Regions from separate parts of the Priestia sp. YIM B13491 genome, predicted to be linked through region 1. Evidence: riboswitches for the same ligand, from Rfam matches in the RefSeq annotation. Region 1 holds a riboswitch; the other holds the start of a gene.
What was found. A riboswitch is a leader RNA that binds a small molecule or an ion and turns the genes downstream of it on or off. The one in region 1 is predicted to bind ZMP and ZTP.
Positions count from the first base shown of each region.

Region 2: another riboswitch for ZMP and ZTP. It lies ahead of ACFX4E_RS27625 (phosphoribosylaminoimidazolecarboxamide formyltransferase); the one in region 1 lies ahead of ACFX4E_RS18085 (phosphoglycerate dehydrogenase).

Region 1 is NZ_JBHZOR010000004.1:612,526-616,711, forward strand. It holds gene htpG (molecular chaperone HtpG) at 24-1,901, opposite strand; ZMP/ZTP riboswitch at 2,113-2,191, shown strand; gene ACFX4E_RS18085 (phosphoglycerate dehydrogenase) at 2,359-3,558, shown strand; gene ACFX4E_RS18090 (hypothetical protein) at 3,683-4,144, shown strand.
Region 2 is NZ_JBHZOR010000022.1:14,492-18,677, forward strand. It holds gene ACFX4E_RS27610 (MFS transporter) at 1-177, shown strand, start outside; gene ACFX4E_RS27615 (2-thiouracil desulfurase family protein) at 338-799, shown strand; gene ACFX4E_RS27620 (GNAT family N-acetyltransferase) at 862-1,443, shown strand; ZMP/ZTP riboswitch at 1,536-1,614, shown strand; gene ACFX4E_RS27625 (phosphoribosylaminoimidazolecarboxamide formyltransferase) at 1,663-2,829, shown strand; gene ACFX4E_RS27630 (GNAT family N-acetyltransferase) at 2,911-3,414, shown strand; gene ACFX4E_RS27635 (GNAT family N-acetyltransferase) at 3,705-4,178, shown strand.

The DNA of each region.
Region 1 (4,186 bases):
CAGAATCATTCTGCGCCTGATTTTTATATCATGATTTTACAAATATCATTTGTGAATTCAACGGGATCACTAATAGATAAACCTTCAATTAGAAGAGCTTGGTTATATAATAAATTTGTATAGAGGTCTAATTTCCCTTTATCATTTTCAAATGCATCTTTTAAAGAAGCGAATACATCATGATGTACGTTAATTTCTAACACTTTTTCTGCTTTTACATGCTGATTATCAGGCATAGCACTTAAAATTTTCTCCATTTCAATCGTTACTTCACCATCAGCTGATAAGCAAACGGGGTGTGTTTTTAAACGTTTAGACGCGCGCACATCTCCTACTTTTCCCGCCAAAGCTTTTTTCATATAGTCAAATAGCTCTTTATTTTCTCTTTCCTCAGACTCATTGAGCTCTTCTTCTTCTGCTTCAATCCCTAAGTCACTGCTTGAAACAGATTTAAATTCTTTTTCTTCGTACGTCATTAACATTTTAATTGCAAATTCATCGATATCTTCTGTAAAATACAGAATTTCGTACCCTTTATCTGCAACCAATTCTGCTTGAGGAAGCTTTTCAATTCGGTCATACGATTCACCTGATGCATAATAGATATACTTTTGATCTTCAGGCATGCGCGATACATACTCATCTAGTGTTACGAGCTTTTTCTCTGTAGAAGAATAGAATAAAAGCAGGTCTTTTAATACGTCTTTGTTGCTGCCAAAGTCACTGTAAACGCCGTACTTCAACTGGCGGCCAAATGATTCATAAAACTTCTCGTACTTTTCACGTTCGTTTTTAAGCAAGCTTTTTAATTCATTTTTGATTTTCTTGCCGATGTTTTTGGCAATCAGCTGAAGCTGGCGGTCTTGCTGCAAAATTTCACGTGAAATATTAAGAGATAAATCTTCAGAATCTACCATACCTTTTACAAAGCTAAAGTAATCTGGAAGAAGATCTGCACATTTATTCATAATTAAGACGCCGTTTGAATACAGTTCAAGCCCTTTTTCAAATTCTTTTGAGTAGTAGTCAAACGGACTATTTTCTGGGATAAATAAAATGGCATTGTAGCGAATCGTTCCATCCACATTAATATGAAGGTGAGTGAGCGGTTTATCAAATCCGTAGCGCTTTTCTGAATAAAACTGCTCATAGTCTTCTGAAGTCAATTCATTTTTATTTTTCTTCCAGATAGGTACCATACTGTTGATAACTTGCTCTTCTGTATAATCTTCTAGCTCGTTATCAGCACCTTCTTTAGGACGTTTTTCCGTTATGTCCATTTTAATCGGGTAGCGGATAAAGTCTGAATACTTTTTAATGATCTCTTTTAAACGATACTCTTCTAGATACTCATCATATGTTTCATCTTCTGTATTTTCTTTAATTTTTAAAATAATTTGAGTCCCAACCGTTTCTTTTTTGCAAGGCTCGATTGTATAACCATCAGCACCAGTAGATTCCCATTTATGGGCTTCATCGCTGCCTAACGCTTTACTAATCACCGTCACGACATCTGCCACCATGAACGCTGCGTAAAACCCAACGCCGAATTGGCCAATAATCGTGTGCCCGTCCTTTGTTTCATTTTCGTTTTTAAACGCAAGGGAACCACTTCGCGCAATTGTGCCCAAGCTGCTTTCAAGCTCTTCTTGCGTCATGCCAATTCCAGTATCCGTAATGGTTAAGGTACGGTTAGTTTTATGTGGTGTTACTTTTATGTAATAGCTTTCTTTGTTAAAACGCAAGGAGTCGTCTGTTAAGGCTTTGTAATAAATTTTATCGATTGCATCGCTTGAATTTGATAGAAGTTCTCTCAAAAATACTTCTTTTTGAGAATAGATGGAATTAATCATCATCTCTAATAATCGCTTTGATTCGGCTTTGAATTCTTTTTTTGACATAAGAAGTTCTCCTTTCCAAATAGGGCTTATAAAATAATTAGCACTTGAGTGGATAGAGTGCTAATCACTCTTTTTATTTAACATGTATTAGGATATTTGTCAATATATTAGGAGATTCGCTAAAGAGAGTAAAAATTAGACTGAAAAAAGCAAACTTTTAAAAAAAAGGTTGAACGTTCTGAAAGAGTTTGCTAGAATATACTTAATTTCAAAGACTATATGTGACTGGCGAAACGCGGATAACCGTGAGGAAGCATATAGTGACGTAGCCGTTCGCCTGGGCAGAGGTAAGGGATTAATACATATCTCTTACCTCTTTCTGTTTAGGGGGAGAGGATATAGAAGTTATCACACATGTAGGCTGAAAAACCAGACTTTTTAAAAAATTAAAATTAAGTTCCTTTATCCAAAGGTAAAAACATGTAAAACTACGATGATAATCAGAGGAGAGTACAAAATGAGCACATTAACATTAGAAAAAGTACAAACAATCAAAACATTAAACAACATTGCACAAAAAGGTCTAAATGTTTTTAATCAAGAAGGTTATCAAATTGACAACGACAGCGAAAATCCAGATGCGATTGTCGTGCGTAGCTTTAACATGCACAGCATGACATTTGACCAAAATTTAAAAGCTATTGCACGAGCTGGAGCAGGGGTTAATAATATACCGGTGGACGCTTGCACGGAGCAAGGTATCGTTGTATTTAATACGCCAGGAGCTAATGCAAACGCAGTAAAAGAAATGGTTTTAACTACAATTATGGCTTCTTCTCGTAACTTATTTGCTGGAGTTGAATGGACAAAAGGATTAGATGGCCAAGGTGATCAAATTCCTAAATTAGTTGAAGCAGGTAAAAAACAGTTTGTTGGAAAAGAAATCAAAGGTAAAACGTTAGGCGTTATTGGTTTAGGTGCAATTGGTGCTCTTGTAGCAAACGATGCGCTTGATTTAGATATGGACGTAATTGGTTTTGATCCATTCATTTCTGTTAATACAGCTTGGAATTTGTCTCGCAACGTACAGCGTGCAATGTCTCTAGAAGAACTATTTGCAGCATCTGACTATATTACGGTTCACGTTCCATTAACGGACGATACAAAAGGTGTTTTCAATAAAGAAACGTTTAGCATCATGAAACCTGATGTTCATATTTTGAACTTCTCACGCGGTGAGCTTGTAAACGAAGAAGATATGAAAGCTGCTCTTGAAAGTGGAAAAGTTGGACGATACATTACAGATTTCCCAAATCAAAATGTCTTGAACATGAAAAATGTTGTGCCAATTCCTCATCTAGGGGCATCAACTCAAGAATCAGAAGAAAACTGTGCGGTAATGGCAGCACGTCAAGTGAAAAATTTCTTAGAAACTGGAAACGTTAAAAACTCAGTGAACTTCCCGAATGCATCTCTTCCTTACACTGGGAAAAAACGCGTAGCTGCTTTCCATCACAACGTGCCGAATATGGTAGGACAACTTACGCAAGTTTTCTCAAACTACAATTTAAACATCGCAGATATGGTGAACAGAAGCCGCGGTGAATATGCGTATACAATGATCGATATTGACAATCAAGTAAGTGACGAGATTGTGCCTGAGCTAGAAGAAAAAATTGGTCAAATTGAAGGAATTATTACAAGTCGTATTATCTAATTTGGTTACTATCATATTCTAGTGTTGCAGCCCTAACTTAGAAAAGTTAGGGCTGTTTTTACATAGTGTTTATCTTCATATCATTTCCTTCATTCCCATAGCATATAGAAATACCTTTAAAGAGGTGAACGTTTTGTCAGGAGAACTGATCGGAATTTTGATAGGGTCGCTCATCGCGCTGGCAGGAACATTCATTACGTCTGTCGTAGCCATAGTGATGTCGAAAGAGCAATACAAGCAAGAGCTTCGCAAAGCATTTATCCAAAAGAAAGTTGATGCCTATACCCATGTGTGTCAAGTTATTCTAGCTATAAAAAACGATTTACTTACAAAAACTGTTTCTTCAGCCGGATTAAACTGGACGGCTCAATCTATTAACAAACTAGCAGATGTGTGTATTACGGAAGGGCTATGGATCGATGAAGAAGACAGCAAAAAGCTGGAGGTTCTGCAGAAGCAGCTTTCAAAATTTGTATTTGATGAAATAGAACTGTCTAGACATGATATTCTCACAGTCTGTTATGAAATTATTGAATATTGTGAAAAAAAGGTAAGGATTCTTCATTTTATGACTACAAAAGAATAGGTGATTACTACTTTAAGAAGTGATAGTAGAAGTATTAAAATA
Region 2 (4,186 bases), on a different contig from region 1:
GCATTGGGCGCTTATTTACCAGGTTTATTTTATAACGAAACAGGTAGTTATAATATTTCTTTTTATCTTTCAATTATGATCTTAGCAGGAGCAGCCATTTTAAACTTGTTACTACCTGAACCTCGTAAGGTTACACGAAAGGAGAAAATAGATACTCACGAACAACTACAAGGTTAATAGAAAGGTAAGCCTTAATTAACGGCTTACCTCTTTTATTTATTATGACTACCTATAAAGTCCATTATGGTAACTACAAATGTATACCGTATATAGCGCTCGTCAAAGAATTATTATGATAGAATGGCATAAAAAGGTAGTTAATTAAGGGGATGTCTTTTTGATTGCAGTAAGTTCATGTTTAGCAGGAATAGAGTGTAGATATAACGGATCGCATAGTTTAGTAGGGAAGATTAAGGAATTAGTCGAGCAAGACAGAGCATTATTAATATGCCCTGAACTCTTAGGGGGCTTTTCAACTCCACGTGAATCAGCAGAAATTGTAGGGGGTACTGGAGAAGATGTATTAGATGGAAATGCTAAGGTAATAGAAAAGTCTGGAAACGACGTAACAAAATTATATATAGAAGGAGCCTATAAAGCATTAAACACTATTCAAGAGGCTAATGTTAGGTATGTTGTATTAAAAGAAAGTAGCCCTTCTTGTGGAAGTACTATGATTTATAATGGAGAATTTTCTAATACAAAGATAGCTGGTGAAGGGGTTACAACTGCTTTATTTAAGAGGGCTGGAATTCAGGTGATTTCTGAAAAACAGTTTTTAGATACTAGCTCCTTTTAAGTTCGGGTAAGGTATATCATGATAACCAGATTTGTGAATATTATACAATTAAGATAAAAAGCATGCAGAGGAGGATATATATCAGAGAGTATTTCTTAAAGACTGAAAGGTTAAGCTTTTCTATTTGGGATAGCGATGATATAAAATATGCAAATTCTCTTTGGGGAGATGAAAATGTAACGAAATTCATTGTTGCAAATGGAAAAATGTCTATAAATCAAATACAGAATAGACTCGATAAAGAAATAGAGATGTATCTTCAAAATAATATTCAGTACTGGCCTGTTTTTTTACTTCAGACAAACGAACATGTGGGTTGTTGTGGCGTACGTCCTTATAATACTCAAGATAAAATTCTTGAATTCGGAATACATTTAAAGCCTCTCTATTGGGGACAAGGAATAGCTCAAGAAGCAGCTCAAGCAGTCATAGATTATTCTTTTAATAACATTCCAATAAATGGTTTATTCGCTGGACATAACCCTAAAAATAAAGACTCTGCAAGATTACTTAAAAAACTAGGATTTAAGTATACACATGAAGAGTTTTATAAGCCAACTGGGTTACAACATCCTTCTTACTTACTAAAGAAGATTATAGCAGCAGCTAATTTTGCATTATTTCCAATAATACGTGTTATGTAAATTAGATTTGTATATGATATATAATAAAAAAGAAAAATTTGGATAAAAGTATTGTTAAAATTACTTTTATTATGTAAAATTTTCTTATAAAACAGACTATGTGTTACTGGCGTAAACATGGAGAACCATGAGGAAGCACATAGGTAACGGCCGTACGCCTGGGCAGAGTATTTGAACATGAGTTCAAATACTTTTTTTATTTAGAAAGGAGATTTTTAAGTGAAAGAAATTTGTTTACGATATGGGATGAATCCAAATCAAAGTAAAGCTAAAGTTCAGAATGCTGAGAACACGCCTATTAAAATCTTAAATGGAGAGGCAAGTTATATTAACTTTCTAGATGCATTAAATGCTTTTCAACTGGTCCGGGAGCTTCGACAGGCGACTGGTCAACCTGCAGCTGCATCTTTTAAACACGTAAGTCCAGCAGGTGCAGCTGTGTACTCTCCACTAAATGAGACACTTACTGAATCCTATTTTGTTGAAGGCCTAGACCTGTCTCCTTTAGCGATTGCTTATGCAAGAGCGCGTGGGACAGATAGGATGTCTTCGTTTGGAGATTGTGCTGCTTTTAGTGATGAAGTGGATATAACTGTAGCTACTCTCCTCAAAACAGAAGTTTCTGATATGATTGTTGCACCAAGCTACACTCAAGAAGCATTAGAGATTTTGAAACAGAAAAAGAAAGGAAAATATCTAATTTTAGAGATTGACCCAAACTATGTGCCTGATCGAATTGAAAAAAGGACGGTATTTGGTATTACTCTAGAACAACAAAGAAATGATGTACAGATTGGGAAAGAAGTTTTTAATCATATTGTTACGACTCAATGTGATATTCCTGATAATGCAAAGAGAGACCTTCTTGTTGCTCTTATTACATTGAAATATACACAATCAAACTCTATTTGTTTCGCTTTAGATGGCCAAACGATTGGAATTGGTGCTGGACAACAGTCTCGTATTCATTGTACAAGGTTGGCAGCTGAAAAAGCTGACAACTGGTGGCTAAGACAACATCCAAGGGCTCTTAACATGAAGTTCAGAGAAGGCATTTCTCGTGTAGAAGTGAATAATGCAATTGATGGATGGTTGAATGATGATATTACGAAGGTAGAAAATGAACAATGGCAAAAATGTTTTCAAGAAGTGCCTGCTAGGTTAAATAAAAGTGAGAAAACAGCATGGTTAAAAAGATTAAAAGACGTTTCCTATGCTTCCGATGCTTTTTTACCGTTCCGTGATAATATTGATCGTGCAGCTCAAAGTGGCGTTAAGTATGTGGTTCAAACAGGAAATTCTTTACGAGACGATCAAGTTACAGACGCAGCAAATGAATATCGGATGGTCATGGCTCATTCAGGTATTCGTGTGTTTCATCATTAAAGTTGTAAGGGAATTATTTACAATTAATTTTGGTTAGTTGATTATCTATCTTTAATTTAATAATAAAGGGGAATGCACTTCATGATGAATATACGTATAGCAACCATAGAAGATGCTGATGCAATCGTTGCAATAAAGCAAGATATCGTCGGAACAACTGATTCTCTTCTTCGGCTACCTGAAGAAGTGCAAGAAACGGCAGCAGAATATCGAAAAAAGATACAAATGAGACAAGAAGGTGGTGGTTTAACATTAATTGCAGAATTTAATGATCAAGTTATTGGATTTCTTTCTTTTTACAGGCCTTCCTATATGCGTTTGCATCATACTGGCTCGTTTGGCATTAGCGTTAAGCACGAGTTTTCAAATAAGAGAGTCGGAACAACGTTACTTTCTTATTTAATAGAATGGGCAAAAGAACAAGAGGGACTAGAAAAAATAAATTTAGATGTATTCTCAAATAATAAAGGAGCTATCCATTTATATAAAAAGTTAGGTTTTAAAGAAGAAGGAAGGCAAATAAATCAAATTAAGCTTAAAGATGGATCCTACGCTGATATTATCTTGATGGCACTATTTATATAAATTTTCATCTTAGAAAAAGAGATCAGTAACTCTTGAATTCAAATGTTACTGACCCCTTTTTACATTTTAGTTTTAATGCCTTTGAAATTAGTAGTTGGACAGAAAGTTTTTATTTATTAAGAGTTAAAAATAGACTACAGATAATTGTGATTATGGTAACTGCCTTTGTATATTCTATGCCCTTTTGTACTATTGATTGATCTATTGGAGGGATAATTATCAACATAACATTTTTTTCTGTGGCAGCATTAACCTAAGTAAATTTATAAATAAAATAGGGAGAGGTTAGAATGAAAATTCGTTCAGTAGAGGGAGCAGATTATTACGTAATATCTCCCTTAATTAATGAGTGGTGGAATGGTAGACAAATGTCTGATATGTTGCCAAAGCTATTCTTTGATCATTTTCAAAATACAAGTTTTATTGCTGAAGAAAAAGGTGAAATTATAGGTTTTCTAATTGGTTTCTTATCTCAATCACATATGAATGAAGCATATATTCATTTTGTCGGAGTTCATCCAGATTATAGAGGAAAGAAGATTGGAAAACAATTATATAGTCATTTTTTTGATGTTATTAAACAAAATGGACGAAATACTATTCGATGTGTAACGTCTCCTGGTAATAAAATCTCAATTGCTTATCATACAAAAATGGGATTTAATATTGAACAAGGCGATAAGAATTTAGACAATGTATCTTTACATACTAACTATGATGGAGTTAATCAGGACCGTGTTCTATTTGTAAAGCATTTGGTTTGATGTTGTGG